3 regions of the Streptomyces sp. NPDC088923 genome follow, and region 3 is predicted to be linked to each of the others. Evidence: riboswitches for the same ligand, from Rfam matches in the RefSeq annotation. Region 3 holds a riboswitch; each other region holds the start of a gene.

Region 1 (7,254 bases), on a different contig from region 3:
GCCTGACCCTGGGCCTCGCGCTGTTCTCGATCGGCGCCGGCGCCGTCCACTGGGCGCGCACCCTGATGTCGGACGTCGAGCTCGTGGACGAGCGGCACGACATCGAGGCCGACAATGACACCCGCGCGAAGGTCATCGCGGACTTCAAGCAGGGCGCCAAGGACTCCGTCCTCGGCCGCCGCAAGCTGATCCGCAACTCGATGTTCGGCGCGCTGGCCCTCGTACCGCTCTCCGGTGTCGTGCTCCTTCGCGACCTCGGTCCGCTGCCCGAGAAGAAGCTCCGCACCACGAAGTGGAAAAAGGGCTCGGTCATCGTCAACATGAACACCAACGAGCCGCTGCGTCCCGAGGACGTCATCACCGGTTCGCTGACGTTCGCCAAGCCCGAGGGCCTGGAGGAGACGGACCACGACTTCCAGAACCAGATCGCCAAGGCCGCCCTGATGATCATCCGGATCGCTCCGGAGAACATCAAGGACAAGCGCGAGCTGGACTGGTCGCACCAGGGCATCGTCGCGTACTCCAAGATCTGCACCCACGTCGGTTGCCCGATCAGCCTGTACGAGCAGCAGACGCACCACGTCCTCTGCCCGTGCCACCAGTCCACCTTCGACCTCTCCGACGGCGCCCGAGTGATCTTCGGCCCGGCCGGTCACCCGCTGCCGCAGCTGCGGATCGGCGTGAACGACGAGGGTTACCTCGAAGCGCTCGGCGACTTCGACCAGCCCGTCGGCCCTGCCTTCTGGGAGCGCGGATGAGCACCGAGACCACACACGCACCCGGCGCGGACGCGCCGGACCGCAGTCAGGCGCCCGCCGGGGAACGGCTCGCCGACTGGGCGGACGGACGGCTCGGCATCTACAGCCTGGCCAAGTCCAACATGCGGAAGATCTTTCCGGACCACCCGAGCTTCATGCTCGGCGAGATCTGCATGTACAGCTTCCTCATCATCATCCTCACGGGTGTGTACCTGACGTTGTTCTTCCACCCGAGCATGAACGAGGTGGAGTACAGCGGGCCCTACACGCCCATGCAGGGTCAGCTCATGTCGGAGGCGTTCTCCTCCACGCTGAAGATCAGCTTCGAGGTCCGCGGCGGTCTGCTCATCCGGCAGATCCACCACTGGGCCGCGCTCATCTTCCTCGCCGGCATGTTCGTGCACATGATGCGTGTCTTCTTCACGGGCGCCTTCCGCAAGCCGCGCGAGATCAACTGGCTGTTCGGCTTCCTGCTCTTCGCCCTCGGCATGTTCACCGGGTTCACCGGTTACTCGCTCCCGGACGACCTGCTCTCCGGCACCGGTGTCCGCTTCACGCAGGGCGCGATCCTGTCCGTGCCGATCGTCGGCACGTACATCTCGATGTTCCTGTTCGGCGGGGAGTTCCCCGGCGGCGACTTCGTCGCCCGGTTCTACTCGATCCACATCCTGCTGCTGCCCGGCATCATGCTCGGCCTCATGGTGGGCCACCTGATCCTGGTCTTCTACCACAAGCACACGCAGTACGCGGGTCCCGGCCGGACCGAGAAGAACGTCGTCGGCATGCCGCTGCTCCCGGTGTACATGGCGAAGGCCGGGGGTTTCTTCTTCCTCGTCTTCGGCGTCATCGCGGCCATCGCGGGCATCGCGACGATCAACCCGATCTGGGCGATCGGCCCGTACCGGCCGGACCAGGTGTCCACCGGCGCGCAACCCGACTGGTACATGGGCTTCGCCGAAGGCCTCATCCGTGTCATGCCCGGCTGGGAGATCAACCTGTGGGGCCACACGCTGGTCCTCGGTGTGTTCATCCCGCTGGTGGTCTTCGGCCTCGTCCTCGGCGCGATGGCGGTCTACCCGTTCATCGAGTCCTGGGTCACCGGCGACAAGCGCGAGCACCACATCCTGGACCGCCCGCGCAACGCCCCGGTCCGTACGGGCCTCGGTGTCGCCTGGGTGACGATGTACATGATCACGCTCGTCGGCGGCGGCAACGACCTGTGGGCCACCCACTTCCACCTGTCGCTCAACGCGATCAGCTGGTTCGTGCGGATCGGCTTCTTCGTCGGCCCGGTCCTCGCCTTCATCATCACCAAGCGCATCTGCCTCGGCCTCCAGCGCCGCGACAAGGAGAAGGTGCTGCACGGGCGCGAGTCCGGCATCATCAAGCGCCTGCCGCACGGCGAGTTCATCGAGGTGCACGAGCCGCTCAGCGCCGAGCAGCGCTACACGCTCACCGCGCACGAGCAGGTCAAGCCCTTCGAGATCGGTGAGACCACCGACGAGAACGGCGTCAAGCGCAAGGTCTCCGGCGCCGAGAAGGTCCGCTCCAAGCTCTCCAAGGGCTACTACGGCGACGGGACCCAGATCCCGAAGCCGACGGAGGAGGAGTACAAGGAGATCACGAGCGGCCACGGCCACCACTGATCCCCGCACTGTCACGCGACACGCCACCTGAGGGCCCCGCCCCGTCCCACCTTCCCGGTGGGCGGACGGGGCCCTTCGCGCTGCCCCCGCGCCGATAGGGTGGGGGGCGTCGAAACGGCGGCCGGCGCGCTGCGTCCCCGCCCCCGCACCCACACACCAGGAGCGGCCATGAGCGCTGTGCACCCCGTCGGAGGCGATACCGCGGCGGCCCGCTCCTGGCCGGCCGTACTCGACGGACTCCTCTCCGGCCGCGACCAGTCCGCGGCCGACACCGCCTGGGCGATGGACCGCATCATGCGGGGCGAGGCCACGGACGCGCAGATCGCGGGCTTCGCCGTGGCCCTGCGCGCCAAGGGCGAGACCGTCGAGGAGATCAGCGGCATCGTCGAGGCGATGTACGCGCACGCCCGCACCATCGAGGTGTCGGGCGAGTGCGTCGACATCGTCGGTACGGGCGGCGACGGGGCCAAGACCGTCAACATCTCCACGATGTCCGCCGTCGTCGTCGCGGGGACGGGGGCGAAGGTCGTCAAGCACGGCAACCGCGCCGCCTCCTCGGCGTCCGGGGCCTCCGACGTCCTGGAGAAGCTCGGCGTGAACCTGGAGCTGAGCCCGGAGCGGGTGGCGCGGGTCGCCGAGGAGGCCGGGATCACCTTCTGCTTCGCCGTGAAGTTCCACCCGGCGCTGCGGTACGTGGCGGCGGCGCGTGGTGAGCTGGGCATCCGGACGACCTTCAACTTCCTCGGCCCGCTCACCAACCCGGCGCGGGTCCGCGCTCAGGCCACCGGCGTCGCCGACGCCCGGATGGCGCCGATCATGGCCGGGGTGCTCGCCGCGCGCGGCTCCTCCGCGCTCGTCTTCCGCGGCGACGACGGCCTCGACGAACTCACGACGGCGGCGACCTCACGGGTGTGGATCGTCCAGGACGGCGCGGTGCGCGAGGAGAGCTTCGACCCGCGCGACGTGGGCCTCGGCCTCTCCCCGGTCTCGGCCCTGCGCGGCGGCGACGCCTCGCACAACGCCGAGGTGGCCCGGCGCCTCTTCGCGGGCGAGCGCGGCCCGGTCCGCGACGCGGTGCTCCTCAACGCGGCGGCGGCCCTCGCGGCACTGCGCCCGAGCGGGGAGGCGCTGAGGGACCGGATCGGCGAGGGCATGGCGCGGGCGGCCGAGTCGCTGGACTCGGGTGCCGCGGCGGCGGCGCTGGAGCGGTGGGTCGAGGCCAGCAACGCCTGAGGCGTCGGTGCGGGGGGTGGCACGGAGCCGTGTCACCCCCCGTTTCGCATCGTGGAACCCCCTGGGCCTCGCCCAGGTCTCTGTGGCAGGATGCGGGCAGGTCATGAGTGACAGCGACTACGGCCCCGGCCTGCTGTCCGGCAACCCTCCGTCCGTGGCGGGGTGCCCCGGGTGAAGACCTGGCCGCAGGCAGCGAGGTCTGCGGCAAGCGCGGACCCCTCCGCGCCCGACAGGGGCGTTGGCACACCTCCCTTTCGCGGCGTCAGGCACCAGGGGTCCTGGTCGTCGAGGGAGCGGTTCTCCGTGAGCAAGCGAATGTCGTAGGGCGCACACCCTTCATCACCCCAGGGTGCGGCGCCCTTCGCCGTCCCACACCGCCGGGCACTTCGTACCGCCCGCAACCCCAGCCTTCGCAGCTCGCCTTCCGCTGCCCTCCGTCTCACGTACGGGAGTTCGCCATGTCCGTTTCCGCCGCCTCCGCCTCGGTTCCCGCCTCCGCCGCCACCCCCGCCGCTCCGCTGCCCGTCCTCGGCCGCGAGGTGCGCGTGCCGCTCGTCACCGGGGGCGAGGTCGAGTACGCCGCGCTCGACTACGCCGCGAGCGCCCCGGCCCTGGAGCGCGTCTGGAACGATGTCGCCGCCTACGCCCCGTACTACGGCAGCGTGCACCGCGGTGCCGGTTACCTCTCGCAGCTCTCCACCGAGCTGTTCGAGACGGCCCGCGCCGACGTCGCCGCCTTCCTCGGCTGCCGCGAGGACGACGAGCTGGTCTTCACGCGCTCCACGACCGACTCGCTCAACCTCCTCGCCGCCGCGCTGCCCGAGGGGTGCGAGGTGTACGTCTTCGAGACCGAGCACCACGCCTCGCTGCTGCCCTGGCGCACCGCCGCCGTGACCCACCTCGACGCCCCGCGCGGCCCCGCCGAGGCCGTCGCGACGCTGGAGAGCGCGCTGAAGGCCCGCACCGGCACCGGGGCGGCGCTCGTGTGCGTCACGGGCGCGTCCAACGTGACGGGCGAGCTGTGGCCCGTCGCCGAGCTGGCCCGGGTCGCGCACGCGCACGGCGCGCGGATCGTCCTGGACGCCGCGCAGCTCGCCCCGCACCACCCCGTCTCGGTCAGCGCGCTGGACGTGGACTGGGTCGCCTTCTCGGGCCACAAGCTGTACGCGCCCTTCGGCGCGGGCGTCCTCGCGGGCCGCGCGGACTGGCTGGAGGACGCGGAGCCCTACCTCGCGGGCGGCGGCGCGAGCCGCGCCGTGAGCAGGCGCGCGGACGGCGGCGTGGACGTCGAGTGGCACACCGGCGCCGCGCGCCACGAGGCGGGTTCGCCGAACGTCATCGGCGCCTACGCGATCGCCTCCGCGTGCAAGGCCCTCACGGAGGCCGGTTTCGACGCGCTCGTCGCGCGCGAGCAGCAACTCGTGGCGCGGGTGCGGGACGGGCTCGCCGCGATCGAGGGCGTGCGCGTCCTCGGGCTCTTCGGCCCCGAGGCCGAGCGGGTCGGCGTGCTCTCCTTCGTCGTGAGCGGCTGGAACAGCTCGCACCTGGCGGCGGCCCTCTCGGCCGAGTACGGGATCGGGGTCCGCGACGGGCTCTTCTGCGCCCACCCGCTGGTGCGCACGCTGCTCGGCGCGGACGCCGGGGCGCCCGGCGAGTGCGGGGCGCCCGAGGGCGGCTCGCTCAACGCGGTGCGGGTCAGCTTCGGCGCCGGGACGCCCGACGAGCACGTCGAGCGCTTCCTGGGCGCGGTGCGCGAACTGGTCGAGCAGGGCGCGCGGTGGACGTACCGGACCGAGGGCGGGCGCTGCGTGCCGGCGGTCTGAGGGGGACGCACGGGAGGGGCGCCGGTCGCGGGACCGGCGCCCCTCTCTCGTACCTGCGCGGGGAAGGCGTCCCCCGGGAACCCGGTCTCAGGAATCGAGACCGATCGCGAAGGCCGCCTCCAGGTCGTGCTGCGAGTACGTGCGGAAGGCCACGTGCGTGTCGGTCGCGGCGACACCGGGGATCTTGCTGATCCGGTTCGGGATGATCTCGGCCAGGTCCTCGTGGCGGCCGACGCGGACCATCGCGATGAGGTCGTAGGAGCCGGTGACCGAGAAGACCTCGCTCACGCTGTCCAGCGCGGCGATGGACTCGGCGATCTCCGGGATTCGGTCGACGCTGGTCTTGATGAGCACGATCGCGGTGATCACGGCTGTTGGTCCCCTTCACTGTCCTGGTGGGCCCACTTTAGTCCGGGCCTCCGTCCCCGCCGCGCGGTCCCGTCCACAGGCCGTAGGGTTACGGGCAACATAAACGGCCTTTACCGAGTACGAGAAGGAAGCGAAGCGGACGATGACCGTTCCCCTGCCCACGGAGACCACGCGCTGGCGCTGCACCCTGTGCGGCAACCTCACCAGGTTCGACGTGAGCCGGTCGTCGAAGGTCGTCGAGTACGTCCACCTCGACCTCGCCGGGAAACCGAACGTCGAGGAGCGCGAAGTCGTGAGTGAGACGATCGACTCGGTCCGCTGCCGCTGGTGCAACGCGGTGGACCAGATCGAACTGGTGGACAGGCCGGGGCCGGCCGCCTGAGAGCCGGCCCGCACGAGCGAGTGGGGTGAGGACATGGTGGAGGAAGCGAACGCCGAGCCCGCCGGTGCGCCCCACGGCGCGGAGCGGGACGGTCACGAGGGCGGCGCTCACGAGGGCGGCGCTCACGAGGGCGCGGGGCAGTCGGCCGACGAGAGCGGACCCGAGCACGGGGCGCGCGGGCACGACGGGGACCGGGCGGGGGAGGCGCTGGAGGGGCCCTTGCCCGAAGGCGTCCGGCACCGGGTCGTCCAGTACGTGGCGACCTGTTTCGGCGGTCTCACCGTCGCCGAACTCCCCCCGCAACTGCGCCAGTACGCGCGGTTCACGCCGAGCAGACGGCTCAAGTACGCGGGCAACGCGATGGCCGCCGCGGTCGAGAACGACTCCGCCTTCCGCGCCCGGGTCGCCGAGCGGCTGTGCGCCGCGCAGCCGGAGTTGTGCGCGGCGCTGAACGAGGGCACCCCGCCGCCCGCCGCCGAGCCGGTGGACGTCGCCGCCGTCGCGTACCTGCTGCGGCCCCCGGGCTGGCTCAAACTCGTCGCCGCCGCCGGTGAGGAGGCCGAGCGGGCCGGGGCCGAGCGGATGGACGAGGCGGCCAGGGAGGAACTGGACCGGCTGCGCGCGGAGCGCGACGAGGCGCGCGAGCGCGGGCGGGCGGACAGCGAGCGGCTGCGCGGCGAGGTCGAGGGGCTGCGCCGCGAGAGCGACGCGGTACGGCGCAAGCTGCGGGCCGCGCAGAGCGACATCAAGCGCGGCGAGGCCGCGCTGCGCAAGGAGCAGGAGCGGGCGGAGGCCCAGCGCGTCGAACTCCAGGCACAGTTGAGCGCGGCCGAGAGCGAGACGCGGCGGGTGCGGGCGCGGCTCGGCGAGGTCGAGGCGGCCCTCGAGGCGAGCCGGAAGGCGACGCGCGAGGGGCGCAGCGTCGAGGACATGCGGCTGCGGCTGCTGCTCGACACGGTGCTCGACGCGGCGCAGGGGCTGCGGCGCGAACTCGCGCTGCCGCCCGTCTCCGTACGGCCCGCGGAGACCGTGGACGCGCGGGA
Region 2 (7,254 bases), on a different contig from region 3:
GCCCCTCGCGGGAGGACCGGAGGAAGTGGTGGCGTTTCTCGCGGCATTGGGGGAGGCGCTGGGCTGAGGGGGCTCAGGGATGTGGGTGGGGGGAGGCGGCGGGGGTGGCTTCCGCACGGCTCGGGGCAGCCCCGCCCTCCCGGGGGGCGGGAAGCGGGGGTGGCTTCCGCACGGCTCGGGGCAGCCCCCGCCCTCCCAGGGGGCGGCCCCAATACCAGTCTTCCAGAGCCGCCCCCGCTTCCCGCCCCGTCCCGCCACATCTGTGGACAACTCCGGGAAACCCGCACAACGTCTCACTCGACCGAGTGAGACGCGTGCACGCACAAGGCGAGGTATCCACAGCCGCCGAACGGATCATCACACTGCCGCGCCGCCCATGCGGGCGCCGAGCCCACCGACCGCCCCGCGCCCTCGCCCCCACAGGCCCTACGCCCCGCCCAGCGCCTCCAACTGCTCCATGAACCACCGCCCCGGCGGCAGCGCCGTCGCCGCCTCCGCCAGCCGCTTCGTGCGCGCCGACCGGGTCTCCGGGTCCTGGGTGAGCGCCGTGTGCAGCGCCTCGGCCGTCGCCGAGACGTCGTACGGGTTCACCACGACCGCGTCCGCGCCCAGCTCCTCGTACGCCCCCGCCTCCCGCGACAGCACGAGCGCCACGCCCGCGTCCGAGACGACCGGGACCTCCTTCGCCACGAGGTTCATGCCGTCACGGATCGGGTTGACCAGCGCGACGTCCGCGAGCCGGTAGGCCGCGAGCGAGCGCGGGAAGTCGTCGTCGACCTTCAGCAGCACCGGCGTCCAGTCCGCCGTCCCGAACTCGTCGTTGATCTCCTGCGCGACCCGCTCCACCTCCGCCGTGTACGCCCGGTACACCTCCAGGTCCTGGCGGGACGGGTACGCGAAGGCGAGGTGCACGACCTGCCCGCGCCAGTCCGGGCGGTCCGTCAGCAGCCGCCGGTACGCGTGGAGTCCCCGCACGATGTTCTTCGACAACTCCGTACGGTCCACCCGCACGATCGTGCGCCGCCCCTCGCCGCCGATCTCCCGGCGCAGCGCCGCGATCCGCTCGTCCACGTCCTCCTGGTGCGCGCGGTCGCGCAGGAAGTCGGCGTCCGCGCCGAGGCCGTGCACCGCCACCTCGGTCCGGCCCGTACCGCCGACGAGCGCGTCCGCGCAGGCCGTGAAGGCGTCCGCCCAGCGGCGGGTGAGGAACCCCGCGTGGTCCGCGCCGAGAATCCCGCGCAGCACCTGCTCCGCCACGTCGTCGGGCAGCAGCCGGTAGTAGTCGAGCGGCGCCCACGGCGTGTGCGAGAAGTGCGCGATGCGCAGATCGGGGCGCAGCGCGCGCAGCATCCCCGGCACGAGCACCAGGTGGTAGTCCTGCACGAGCACCGCCGCGCCCTTCGCCGCCTGCGCCGCGAGCGCCTCGGCGAAGGCGCGGTTGTACGCCTCGAAGGAGGCCCAGCGCGCGCGGAACTCCGGGCCGAACGCGGGCTCCAAGGGCGTCTGCCACAGCATGTGGTGGGCGAACCACAGCACGCTGTTGGCGATGTCGTTGTACGCCTCGTGCTGCGTGCGCGGATCGATCCCGAGCATGTGGACACGGCGCCCGCCCGTGTCCGCCGGGTCCAGCTCCGCGCCCGAGCGCCGGGCCGCCTCGCGGTCCGCGTCGCTCAGCGCCGCGCACACCCACACCGCGTCGACCTCGGGCCCGATCGCCGAGAGCCCCGAGACGAGCCCCCCGCCGCCGCGCTTGGCCCTCAGCTCGCCGTGCGCGCCGAACGCGTACGAGACGGGGCCGCGGTTGGAGGCGAGGAGGACGGCGGCACCGGTGCCGGTGCCGGTGGGGCGGGTGGGGTCGTCAGTAGGCATGGTGCATTCCTCGCCTCGGGATCATGGGCTCAAACGTGCGAACTGTGCGGGACTCGGCATCCGCCCCCAACTGCCATGTTCTGCCGCGCCCCCCGCGGGACGACGGCCGACGGACGCACCCGCGCCCCGCCCCCACGCGCCGCCAACGCCCCGCCCCGTGCCCCCCTCAGGCCGCCTCCCTCCGCTCCGTGTACTCCGGGATCTCCCGCATCGGCGGCCGCTCCTCCGTGTCCACGGGATGCGTGTGCGCCGCGAAACCGCCCTCGGGCAGGCGGTCGAACTGGGTCAGCTCGGGGCGTACGAGATGGCCGCGCGCGAGCCGTACCTGCGCCGTGCGGTAGATCGTCGCCGCCATGCGGCCCAGCGCCTGCCCGTCCTGGTGGCGGTGCACCCGCACCCCGACGTCCACCTGCGCGAGCGCGTCGAGCCCCACCGTGTGCAGCGCGTCCACGAGGAGACCCAGCTCGACCCCGTACCCCACGGGGAACGGCAGCTGTTCGAGGAGCGAGCGCCGCCCCGCGTACTCGCCGCCCAGCGGCTGCACGAAACCCGAGAGCCGCGGCCAGTGCATGTTGAGCAGCGGGCGCGCCATGAGTTCGGTGACCCGGCCGCCCTGGCCGGGCTCGGAGCCGAGCGGACGGTCGTACATCGCCTTCACGAGATGCACGTCCCGCTCGGCGAGGAGCGGGCCGAGGATGCCGGTCACGAAGGCGGACCGGAAGTCCTTGAGGTCCGCGTCGACGAAACAGATCAGCTCACTGTCGGTCGCGAGCAGCGAGCGCCACAGCACCTCGCCCTTGCCCGGCACGGCGGGCAGCCGCGGCAGCACCGCGTCCCGGTGCACGACCCGCGCCCCGGCCGCGCGCGCGACCTCGGCGGTGCGGTCCGTGGAGCCCGAGTCGAGGACGACGAGTTCGTCGACGAGAGGGACGGCTTCGACGAGTTCACGCCGGATGACGTCGACGATCGCGCCGACGGTCGCCTCCTCGTTCAGTGCCGGAAGGACGACGGCCACCGAGGCCCCCGTGGCGCGTTTGAGCGCGGCGAGCCGTTCCACGGGCCAGTCGTTCGCGGTCCAGGAGCGATGCTCCAGCCAGCGTTCCACCTCTTCGATCACGGCGTCTGTCCCCTCGTGCGTACGGACCCGGTGCGAGGCCCTTCGACTGCCGCCCCTTGCGGAGGGCGCCGATGAGATCTTCATCTCGGCGTGCGGACGGCTCGCTCCACGATCCAGGGCTTCGGTTACAGTCTTGAACAACGCGGGTGACCATCCCATGTCGGGGTGCGCTGTCACCTTGTGTCACAAACGCCCCGGGCCCGAAGCCCGGGTGCCACAACGCTCATCCAGAGGGGCAGAGGGATACGGCCCGTTGAAGCCCCGGCAACCCTCCAGCCAGTCTCCGCGCGGTTCACCGATACCGCCACCGAAGGCCCTGGCTCGGGAAGGTGCCAATTCCGTCTCGCGGCGAGATGCGCCGCGGGGAAGATGAGGAGAAAGGGCCTCCCCATGGCTGTGCAAGCCGCCGAAACCCCGCAGAACACCACCTCCGCCGTCGACCTCGGCCCCGCCGTCGCGCTCTCCTGTCGCGAGTGCGGCGAGCGCTTCCCGCTCGGCCCGGTCTTCGCCTGCGAAAGCTGCTTCGGCCCCCTTGAGGTCGCCTACGAGCTGCCGTCCGGCGACGTCGAGGAACTGCGCCGCGCGATCGAGGCCGGCCCCAAGAACATCTGGCGTTACGCACCGTTGCTGCCCGTGCCCGCCGACGTGGCGAGCCACCCCAACACCAACCCCGGACTCACGCAACTCGTGAAGGCGGACCGGCTCGCGAAGGAACTCGGCGTCACCGGCGGCCTCTACGTCAAGGACGACTCCGGGAACCCCACGCACTCCTTCAAGGACCGCGTCGTCGCGATCGCCGTCGAGGCCGCGCGCGCCTTCGGCTTCACGACCCTGTCCTGCTCCTCGACGGGCAACCTCGCGGGGGCCGTCGGCGCCGCCGCCGCCCGCGCCGGCTTCCGCTCCTGCGTCTTCATCCCGCACGACCTGGAGCAGGGCAAGGTCGTCATGGCCGCGGTCTACGGCGGCGAGCTCGTCGGCATCGAGGGCACGTACGACGACGTGAACCGCTTCTGCTCCGAGCTGATCGGCGACCCGCTCGGCGAGGGCTGGGGCTTCGTCAACGTCAACCTGCGCCCGTACTACGGCGAGGGCTCGAAGACGCTGGCGTACGAGATCTGTGAACAGCTCGGCTGGGAGATCCCCGACCAGATCGTCATCCCGGTCGCCTCCGGCTCGCAGCTGACGAAGATCGACAAGGGTCTGAAGGAACTGATCAGGCTCGGTCTCGTCGCGGACAAGCCGTACCGGATCTTCGGCGCGCAGGCCGAGGGCTGCTCGCCGGTCTCGACCGCGTACAAGGCCGGGCACGACGTCGTACGCCCGCAGAAGCCGAAGACGATCGCGAAGTCCCTCGCGATCGGCAACCCGGCCGACGGCCCCTACGTGCTCGACATCGCCCGCCGCACGGGCGGCGCCGTCGAGGACGTGGACGACGAGCAGGTCGTGGACGCGATCAAGCTCCTCGCGCGCACCGAGGGCATCTTCGCCGAGACGGCGGGCGGCGTCACGGTCGGTGTCACGCGCAAGCTCATCGAGAACGGGCAGCTCGACCCCGCCCTGACCACCGTCGTCCTCAACACCGGCGACGGCCTCAAGACCCTGGACGCGGTCGCCCCGACCACCGGGCCCACCGCGACCATCCGCCCCGACCTGGACGCCTTCCGCGCCGCCGGTCTCGCGGGCTGAGCCCGGCCGGGCTCCGCTGAGCCCCGGCCGAGCCCGTCCCCCCAACTTTCCGCGCTGCCCGAGAAAGGCCACGCCATGAGCGTTTCCGTTCGTATCCCGACCATCCTGCGCACCTACACCGGCGGCCAGGCCGAGGTCCCCGCCGAGGGCGCGACCGTCGCCGAGGTCCTCGCCGACCTGGAGCGCAACCACACCGGCATCTCTGCCCGCGTCCTCGACGACGACGGCAAGCTCCGCCGCTTCGTCAACCTCTACGTCAACGACGACGACATCCGCTTCGAGCAGGGCCTCGACACCGCCACCCCGGACGGCACGGGCATCTCGATCATCCCGGCGGTCGCCGGCGGCTGCTGAGCCCCGCGCCGGACGGTCCCCGCCTCGCCCGTACCCCTCGCTTCACCCCTGCCCCCTCCGCACCACAAGCGGAGGGGGCAATTCCATGGGATTCGCAGGAGTAGAGTCGGGGTATTGCTTCGCCCCTTTCTTCACGGCGGCTCCAGGAATCCCCGACGCCGCACGCGCACCTGTCGGAAACCTGGGAATCAATTCCGCTTTCCGTGCCGCCCATTTGCGGCTTTGCGTTCCTTTTGCCGGGCCCGACGTGTCCTGAACTCCCGTGAATTCTCCGGCCATGTCAGGATGCGGGCCGAGCCGATTTCTCGTCCGACTGACCTGTTGCGGACGGCAGTTGGGCAGATACATTCAGCGGCGGTCGACGCGTTCCGGCGCACGCCCCCCAAGATTCCCGCGGGGGTGAGGTCTGACCCGGGTGCGCGAAGTGCGTTCCTGTGCAAGGGCCAGTAATAGGGGAGTTAGGCATGGCTCAGGGCACCGTCAAGTGGTTCAACGCGGAGAAGGGCTACGGCTTCATCGCGGTCGACGGTGGTGCGGATGTATTCGTCCACTACAGCGCGATCCAGATGGACGGTTACCGCACCCTGGAGGAGGGTCAGCGGGTCGAGTTCGAGATCTCGCAGGGCCAGAAGGGCCCGCAGGCGGACATGGTCCGCGCTGCCGCCTGAACAGCGCTCCGACCGGTACGGGGCCCCGCGGCCGCGTACGACACGACATGACGAGCACGGGCGAGGGCCCGCACCCGGAGAGCGGGGGCGGGCCCTCGCCGCGTGTGCGCGTACGCGCGGCGGGCGCGGCGGCCCCGGACGGGCCGGCGTCCGGGGCCGCCGCGCCCGCGCGCTTACACGCACGGGTGGCATGGGTCGGCCCCGGGTCGGGTAAGGCGCACTCAAGTGGCTTGCACTCGATGGGGCAGAGTGCTAATCATTAGCGTTAGCACTCTGATGGTGAGAGTGACAGAGAGACCGGGTCGGTGAGGCCCGGCGGCCCCGCCGTGGCAAGGAATTCGGCGCGGGTCCCAGGCCGTCCGTCGCGGGCGCCACACGGTCCCTCAGCCCACCCCGTGTCCTGGGAGGACCACTTCACATGGCCAAGATCATCGCGTTCGACGAGGAGGCGCGGCGCGGCCTTGAGCGCGGTATGAACCAGCTCGCCGACGCCGTCAAGGTGACCCTCGGTCCCAAGGGCCGCAACGTCGTCCTGGAGAAGAAGTGGGGCGCCCCCACGATCACCAACGATGGTGTCTCCATCGCCAAGGAGATCGAGCTGGAGGACCCGTACGAGAAGATCGGCGCCGAGCTGGTCAAGGAGGTCGCGAAGAAGACGGACGACGTCGCCGGTGACGGCACGACGACCGCGACCGTCCTGGCCCAGGCCCTGGTCCGCGAGGGCCTGCGCAACGTGGCCGCCGGCGCCAACCCGATGGCCCTGAAGCGCGGCATCGAGCAGGCCGTCGAGGCCGTCTCGGGCGCGCTCCTGGAGCAGGCCAAGGACGTGGAGACCAAGGAGCAGATCGCCTCCACCGCCTCCATCTCCGCCGCCGACACCCAGATCGGCGAGCTCATCGCCGAGGCCATGGACAAGGTGGGCAAGGAAGGCGTCATCACCGTCGAGGAGTCCCAGACCTTCGGTCTGGAGCTGGAACTCACCGAGGGTATGCGCTTCGACAAGGGCTACATCTCGGCGTACTTCGCCACCGACATGGAGCGCATGGAGTCGTCGCTCGACGACCCGTACATCCTCATCGCGAACTCCAAGATCAGCAACGTGAAGGACCTCCTTCCGCTGCTGGAGAAGGTCATGCAGTCCGGCAAGCCGCTGCTGATCATCGCCGAGGACGTCGAGGGCGAGGCGCTCTCCACCCTGGTCGTCAACAAGATCCGCGGCACCTTCAAGTCCGTCGCGGTCAAGGCCCCCGGCTTCGGCGACCGCCGCAAGGCCATGCTCGGCGACATCGCCATCCTCACCGGTGGCCAGGTCATCTCCGAGGAGGTCGGCCTCAAGCTGGAGAACGCCGGCATCGAGCTGCTCGGCCGCGCCCGCAAGGTCGTCATCACCAAGGACGAGACGACCATCGTGGACGGCGCCGGCGACAGCGAGCAGGTCGCGGGCCGCGTCAACCAGATCCGCGCCGAGATCGAGAACAGCGACTCGGACTACGACCGAGAGAAGCTCCAGGAGCGCCTGGCGAAGCTCGCCGGTGGCGTCGCCGTCATCAAGGCCGGTGC
Region 3 (7,254 bases):
CTCCGCGGACAGGCGCGTGAGGTCGCGGAAGAGCGCGCCGCCCGGGATGAAGATCTCCTTCTGCGAGGGCAGGTCGGCGCCGCCCGACTCGACGAGGCTGATGACGGGCAGCCGGTTGGCGCGGGCGATCTCGTTGGCGCGCAGCGCCTTCCTGAGCGTCCAGGGGTTGCTCGCGCCGCCGCGCACGGTCGGGTCGTTGGCGGTGATGACGCACTCGACGCCGCTGACGGTGCCGATCCCGGTGACGAGCGAGGCGCCCACGGCCCAGTCGCTGCCCCAGCCGGCGAGCGGGGACAGTTCGAGGAACGGCGTGTCGCGGTCGAGGAGGAGTTCGACGCGCTCGCGGGCGAGGAGCTTGCCGCGCCCGTGGTGGCGCGTCACGTACTTCTCACCGCCGCCCGCGAGGGCCTTGGCGTGCTCGGTGCCGAGTGCGGCGAGCTTGTCGAGGAGCGCGGCGCGGCGCGCGAGGTGGTCGGGTGCGGTGGGGTCGACGGTGCTGGTCAGTGCGGTCACGCGCGGGTCTCCTCAGGCGCTTCGGGGGGCTCCGGTGCGGGGACGGGGCCGAGCAGGCCCTCCGGTACGTCGGTGTGGCGCGCGCGCAGCCACTCCCCCAGCGCCTTCGCCTGCGGGTCGAAGCGGTCGCGCGCCGCGGCGCCCTCGCCGAGGAGGCCCTCGATCACGAAGTTGACGGCGTGCAAATGGGGCAGGACGTGCCGGGTGACGGGGAGGGGCGCGGTCTCGGGGAGGAGGGTGCGCAGCCGCTCGGTGGTGAGGTGGTGGACGAGCCAGGGCCACGCGGCGGGCTCGCGCGCCCAGACGCCGAGGTTGGCGTCGCCGCCCTTGTCCCCGCTGCGCGCCCCGGCGACGTGCCCGAGCGGGACCCGGCGCACGGGTCCGGGGGCGGGCGGCGGGGGCAGTTCGGCGGCGGGCACGGTCGCCGGGGGTGTCGCGGTGTGCGGGGGCGGCGGGATGGCGACGCTGGTGCCGTCCGCGAGGTGGGCGGTGTGGCGCACGGCGGTCTGTGCGACGGTCGTCGCGGTGAACACGCCGTACGGGGACGGCCTTCCCGGCGGCGCGGTGAGGTGGAAGCCGGGGTATCCGGCGAGGCCGAGTTCGACGGCGGCGGCGCCGATCCGGCGGCCGACGGTCTCGGGGTCCGCGTCGCGTACGACGAGGCGGAGCAGGGCGCTCGCGGTCTCCTCGGTGGCGGCGTCGGGGTGGTCGGTGCGGACGAGTTCCCAGTCGGCCCGGGCGGGGGGCCGCTCGGCGAGGGCCTCGGTGAGCTGGGCGCGCACGAGTGCGGCCTTGGCGGGGATGTCGAGTCCGGTGAGGACGAGGACGACCTCGCCCCGGTGGCCGCCGAGACGGCTGAGCCCCACCTTCAGCGTGGGCGGCGGCGCCTCGCCCCGTACGCCGTGCACACGGACCCGGTCGGGGCCCTCCTGGACGAGGCGCACGGTGTCGAGGCGGGCGACGACGTCGGGCCCGAGGTAGCGCGCGGGGCCCGTCTCGTAGAGGAGCTGGGCTGTGACCGTGCCCGTCGTGACGGCGCCGCCCGTGCCGGGGTGCTTGGTGAGGACCGCGCTGCCGTCGGCGGCGATCTCGGCGAGCGGGAAGCCGGGGCGGCGTACGTCGTGGGCGGTGAAGTCGCTGTAGTTGCCGCCCGTGACCTGGGCGCCGCACTCCAGGAGGTGCCCCGCGACGACGGCGCCCGCGAGACGGTCGTGGTCGGTCGGCTCCCAGCCGAAGTGCGCGGCGGCGGCACCGCTGACCAGGGCCGCGTCGGTGACGCGCCCGGTCACGACGAGTTGGGCGCCCGCGCGCAGGCACGCGGTGATGCCGTGGCCGCCGAGGTAGGCGTTGGCGGTGAGCACGCCCTCGCCCCAGCTCTCGCGGCCGGACGCCTCGGGGTGGGCGAGGAGGTCGTCCCCGCTCACGTACGCGACGGGTATGTCGAGCCCCTCGCGGCGCACGAGCCGCCGCAGTTCCCCGGCCAGTCCCGCCGGGTTGAGGCCGCCCGCGTTGGTGACGACGCGGACGCCGCGTTCGGCGACGAGGTGGAGGCACTCGGCGAGCTGGCGCGGGAAGGTGCAGACGTACCCGGCCGCGGGGTCCTTGAGCCGGTCGCGGCCGAGGATGAGCATCGTCAGCTCGGCGAGGTAGTCCCCGGTGAGCACGTCGAGCGGCCCGTCCGAGAGCATCTCACGCACGGCGGAGAAACGGTCCCCGTAGAAGCCGGAGGCGTTGCCGACACGGAGCGGGGCGAGTGGGGCGGAGGGGGTCAACGCGGTTACTCCTCACCGGGGTTGGTGCGGCGTGGGGGCGTCGCACGGTGCAGCATCACAGCGCGGGAGAAAACAAGCAAGCGTGCTTGCATGATTTTTCCGGGCCCGGCACGGCGGAATACCGGTTGCCCCGGGCGGTCCCCGCGCCCAAGGATCGGCGGGTTCGCCCCTTTCCCGACCCCGGAGCCGCACCGTGGACCTCCTCGCCGCTCTCCCCCTGCGCACCCCCCGCCTGACGCTGCGCCCCTTCACGCCAAAGGACACCGACGCGATGCACGCGTACCAGCGCCTGCCCGAGGTCGCCCGCTACCTGTACCGCCCGCCCCGCACGCGCGCCGAGTGCGAGGCGGTGATCGCCGTGCCGCCCGCGTGGGAGAAGGAGGGCGACCGGGTCCTCCTCGCGGTGTGCCCCACGCCGCCCGCGCCCGGCGTGCCCGCGCTCGCCGGCGAGGTGAGCGTGAACCTGCGCGATCCGCGCGCCCGCCAGGCGGAGATCGGGTGGTCCCTGCACCCGGGGGCGGTGGGCCGCGGCTACGCGACCGAGGCGGCCCGCGCCCTCGCCCACCTCGCCTTCACCCTCGGCGCCCACCGCCTCTACGCCCGCGTGGACGCCGAGAACACCGCGTCCTTCCGCGTCTGCGAACGCCTCGGCATGCGCCGCGAGGCCCACTTGGTGGAGAACGACCTGTGGGAGGGGCGATGGGGCGACGAGTTCGTGTACGGGCTGCTGGCGCGGGAGTTCGGTGGCTGAGGGGCGTCGGTCGCCTCCGGATGGACACCGTCTTGACGGTCCGTCGCGGTGCCCCGACACTGGGGGAGACGGTCACGATCGTCAGCGCCCGCGCGGCTCGTCCCGCGCGCGGTTCATCGGCCCCGGCCCGCTGACAGGCAACCCTTCGACCGCGATGGGGTGCCCCGGGTGACGACCTGGTCCCGCCATGGCGGCGGGACAAGCGCGGCCCCGGTGGGGTGGCTGGGGAGGGGTGGGTGTCATGTCCGGAGCTCTCGCCCCGCACGGTACCGACCGTTCTCCTTCACCGGTGTGCCCCCGGCGCCGCACCCTCACCCGCAGGCTCCACATCGACCTGCTGCGCGTGTGCGGGGCGACAGGCCGACCGGTCCGCTGACGCCCCTCGGTCCTTCGCGATCCCGGCGCTCCGTGCGTCCCCTGTGCCGCGCCCTGCTCCCCTCTCTTCTTCTGGGAGAACCATGTCCAAAACCCTTGCCCCCTCCTCGCCCGACCTTCCTCTCTGTACCCCCGCGACCGCGCGGCCCGGCAGTGGTCTGCCGCGTGTGCGCGAAGCGGTCGAACCTGTCGTGCGGGAGCGCATCGGCGTCGCGGGCGGGCACGGCTTCTACCCGGCCCCGCACCGGTACGCGCTGTACCTGACGCCCCGGCGCGCCGACGCGCTGCGCGTCGCGGTGACGGTGCGGCTGCTCGGTCTCGCCGAGACCCTCGCCCTCGTCCCGCTCGAAGGCCCCGGCTCGCCCGCGTACGAGAGCCTGCGCCGCTCCTACGAGGCCACGCGCCGGCACTACGCGGGAGCGCTCACCGTGCCCGCCCTGTGCGACCGCTGGACCGGGCGCGTCGTCAGCAACCACACGCCCGACATCCTGCGCGACCTGCACGGCCGCTTCGGCCCCGGCGAGTCGGCCGAGTGCGGGGCGTGCGCGCTGCGCCCCGCCGCGCTCGGCACCGAGACCGACCGGCTCGAAGCGGCGTGGGACTTCACGGGCGCCGCGCCGGGCACGGCGCCGCTCGACGTCGTCGCGGCGCGGCTGCGGCGCGCGCCGTACGTCCTCGGGGAGCGGCTGACGGCGGCGGACGTCGACGCGTGGTCGGCGCTCGTGGCGCTCGGCGCGCTGCCCCGGACAGGCGGCGCGCCGCACCAGGCGCTCGCCACGCACTCCGGGCGCGAGGTGCTCACCGCCTGGGCGCGCGGCCTCGCGGAGCGCCCGGCGTTCAAGGGAGCGTTGGCGCGGGAGTACGGGGCGAGGTGACCGGAACGGGCGGGCGGGGCCTTGCGCGCCGCTCGCCCGGCACCGTTCACGCCACCCCCGCTCCCCTCCGCTCGGTCACCAGCGCGGCGAAGCGGTGGGCGAGGGTGCGCCAGGCGGCCTCGGCCTCGGGGGCCTCGCGCAGGGCGTGGGCGTGGAGGTGCGCGGGGTCGGGCGCGCCGTGGCGGGCGAGGCGCTCCGGGTTCCAGCGCGTGATGCGCGCGGCGCGCGCCTCGGGGTGGAACTGGACGCCCCAGGCCGCGGCGCCGACGCGGAAGCCCTGGTACGGGCAGTCGGCGCTGCTCGCGAGCCACCGCGCGCCCGGCGGCAGCGCCGTGATGGCGTCGACGTGGTTCTCGATCGCGGGCGGGTGCGGGGGCAGCCCGTGGAAGAGCGGGTCGTCGGCCGCCTCGGGGCGCAAGGTGAGCCGGACGCTGCCGAACTCGGGCGTCCCGTGCTCCCCGCGCACCTCTCCCCCGGCGACGTGGGCCAGGAGTTGCCCGCCGAGGCAGATCCCGAAGTAGGGGACGCCCGCGTCGAGCGCCTGCCGGGCGAGTTCGCGGGTCCCCGCGAGCCAGGGGGCGCGGGCGTCGTCGTCGGGGAGGTAGGCGCCGCCGAGGACGAGCAGCCCGTCGTGGGCGACCCGTTCCGGCAGCGGCTCGCCCTCCCAGGCCCGTACGGCATCGAGCCGCACCCCGCCTTCAGCGAGCCACTGCTCCCAGTTCCCCGCCCCGTCCCCGTCGTTGTTGCGCACCACGAGCACCCGGGGCACGCCCGCCCCGCCGCCGTCACCGTTGTCCTGCCGCTCTTCGGTCGCCACCTGCGGTCTCCGTCCCTGTCGGCTGTGCGGGTCGGACCCGAGCCTAGGCACACACGAAGGGCCGGGATGCGAGCCGCCGCGACCGCGTGGCCGGTACGGCTTCATGGTGCGCACATGTCCCCTCCTCCCGTACGGAGTCGGCTCAGCCCCTCGCCTCCCCCGCCAGCGCCGCCGCGTCCCCCGCCGTCGCGGCACGCGGCGCTTCCGACGGGCTGTCCACCTCGCCCCAGATCATCTTCTCGGGGACGCGGGCCGCGCGGTCGCCGCGGGCCAGGGCCCCGTAGAGGACCGCCGGGATGACCAGGCCGATGATCCAGGAGATGTCGGCGCCGCCGAGCGGGCCGACGAGCGGGCCCGTGTAGAACTCGGTCGAGATGAAGGGGAGCTGGATGAGGATGCCGACGACGTAGGTGATGATCGCGCGCCAGCGCCAGCCGCCGTAGCGGCCGTTCGGGTCGGAGAGCGCCGGGAGGTCGTACCGCTCCCTGGCGATGACGTAGTAGTCGACGAGGTTGATCGCGCTCCACGGCGTGAAGAAGATCAGCAGGAAGAGCAGGAACGTCGAGAACGAGTCCAGGAAGTTGCCGCGTCCGAGGAGCGCGACGATCGTCCCGGCGAGCATGATCGCGAGGACGTACCCGGCGCGGCCCCGCTGGCTGAGGGTGCGCTGGGCGCGGAAGCCGGTCACGCCGGTGAGGACGGACATGAATCCGCCGTACGTGTTCAGCACGTTGATGGTGAGCTTGCCGAGCGCGATCACGAAGTAGAGGACGGAGGCGATGATCCCCGTGCCGCCGAGCCCGACCACGTAGCCGACCTCGTCGCCCGCGATGGCGCCCGCCGAGGCCGCCGCGGCGAGCGCGCCGAAGGCCATCGACCACTGCGAGCCGAGCACCGTGCCGCCGAGCGTGCACCAGAAGGTGGCGCGCGGCGAGGTGTCGCGCGGCAGGTAGCGGGAGTAGTCGGCGACGTAGGGGCCGAAGGCGAGCTGCCAGGAGGCGGAGAGCGAGATCGCGAGGAGGAAGGCGGGGAGGTGGAAGGAGTGGTCCCCGAGGAGGTCGCCGAGCGAGGCGCGCTGGAGAAGGCGGATGCCGAGGTAGATGAAGGCGAGGGCGCCGACCACGCTCGCGATCCGGCCGAGGCGGTGGATCACGCGGTAGCCGATGACGGCGGTGAGCGCGGTGGCGAGCGCGAAGACGACGATGCCCGTGACGTCGCCGAGGTGGGTGAGGTGGCCCACGGCCTGCCCCGCGAGGACGGTGCCGCTGGCGAAGAAGCCGACGTACATCACGACGACGCACACGAGCGGCACGATCGCCCCGTAGACGCCGAACTGCGCGCGGCTGGAGATCATCTGCGGCAGTCCGAGGCGCGGTCCCTGCGCGGAGTGCAGGGCCATGACGGCGCCGCCGAGGAGGTTGCCGAGCAGCAGGCCGATGAGCGACCAGAAGGCGTCGGCGCCGAGGACGACTGCGAGCGCGCCCGTGACGACGGCGGTGATCTGGAGGTTGGCGCCGAACCACAGCGTGAACTGGCTGAAGGGGCGGCCGTGCCGCTCGGCGTCGGGGACGGCCTCGATGGAACGGCGTTCGACGAGGCCGCCTCCGGGTTCGGGGGCGGACGGCGGGGTGGTGCCGGTGGAACGGGGAGCTGACATGAGCGGGCTCCTGTGACGGTCGGCGCGAGGGCGTGACGCTGAGTAGATGCGCGACACGGGATAAATATTTCCATTCAGGCTATGGATTGTTGAATGGATGTCAATACTCCGGCTCTTTTCCGTCACTATGTAAGACGTGTCAGCCCTGCTCACCGACCTCTTGGCGGACCCTGCCCTGCACCTGCGCCCGCTCACCTCGCACTGCCACGAGGGCCCGCGCGCGATCAGCTGGGTGGCGACCACCGAGCTGCCCGATCCGCTGCCGTTCCTGCGGGCCGGTGAGCTGATGCTGACCACCGGGATGCTGGAGCGCTCGCCGCGCGAGTGGGACGACCTGCTGCGCCGGCTCGCGGCGCTCCCCGTCGCCGGTCTCGGTTTCGGCACCGGGCTCGTGCACCAGGAGGTGCCGAAGGACGTGGTGGAGCGGGCCGAGCACGCCGGGCTCGCACTCTTCGGCTCCCCCGTCGAGGTGCCGTTCGTGCAGATCAGCCGCT

The links. Region 3 has a riboswitch for S-adenosylmethionine ahead of ACIP4O_RS23955 (cell envelope biogenesis protein OmpA). Riboswitches for the same ligand answer to the same signal wherever they lie in the genome.
Region 1: another riboswitch for S-adenosylmethionine. It lies ahead of ACIP4O_RS09480 (aminotransferase class V-fold PLP-dependent enzyme); the one in region 3 lies ahead of ACIP4O_RS23955 (cell envelope biogenesis protein OmpA).
Region 2: another riboswitch for S-adenosylmethionine. It lies ahead of thrC (threonine synthase); the one in region 3 lies ahead of ACIP4O_RS23955 (cell envelope biogenesis protein OmpA).

What each region holds. Positions count from the first base shown of each region.
Region 1 is NZ_JBIVIO010000001.1:2,096,157-2,103,410, forward strand. It holds gene ACIP4O_RS09465 (Rieske 2Fe-2S domain-containing protein) at 1-758, shown strand, start outside; gene ACIP4O_RS09470 (cytochrome bc complex cytochrome b subunit) at 755-2,404, shown strand; gene trpD (anthranilate phosphoribosyltransferase) at 2,573-3,637, shown strand; SAM riboswitch class IV at 3,737-3,854, shown strand; gene ACIP4O_RS09480 (aminotransferase class V-fold PLP-dependent enzyme) at 4,096-5,460, shown strand; gene ACIP4O_RS09485 (Lrp/AsnC family transcriptional regulator) at 5,548-5,829, opposite strand; gene ACIP4O_RS09490 (hypothetical protein) at 5,972-6,211, shown strand; gene ACIP4O_RS09495 (NYN domain-containing protein) at 6,245-7,254, shown strand, end outside.
Region 2 is NZ_JBIVIO010000001.1:565,153-572,406, forward strand. It holds gene otsB (trehalose-phosphatase) at 1-67, shown strand, start outside; gene ACIP4O_RS02750 (trehalose-6-phosphate synthase) at 427-1,869, opposite strand; gene ACIP4O_RS02755 (glucosyl-3-phosphoglycerate synthase) at 2,036-2,986, opposite strand; SAM riboswitch class I at 3,207-3,362, shown strand; gene thrC (threonine synthase) at 3,377-4,672, shown strand; gene ACIP4O_RS02765 (MoaD/ThiS family protein) at 4,748-5,026, shown strand; gene ACIP4O_RS02770 (cold-shock protein) at 5,491-5,694, shown strand; gene groL (chaperonin GroEL) at 6,113-7,254, shown strand, end outside.
Region 3 is NZ_JBIVIO010000007.1:33,586-40,839, forward strand. It holds gene ACIP4O_RS23940 (acyl-CoA carboxylase subunit beta) at 1-513, opposite strand, end outside; gene ACIP4O_RS23945 (acyclic terpene utilization AtuA family protein) at 510-2,285, opposite strand; gene ACIP4O_RS23950 (GNAT family N-acetyltransferase) at 2,479-3,036, shown strand; SAM riboswitch class IV at 3,107-3,247, shown strand; gene ACIP4O_RS23955 (cell envelope biogenesis protein OmpA) at 3,579-4,286, shown strand; gene ACIP4O_RS23960 (type 1 glutamine amidotransferase) at 4,333-5,103, opposite strand; gene ACIP4O_RS23965 (purine-cytosine permease family protein) at 5,246-6,760, opposite strand; gene ACIP4O_RS23970 (PucR family transcriptional regulator) at 6,897-7,254, shown strand, end outside.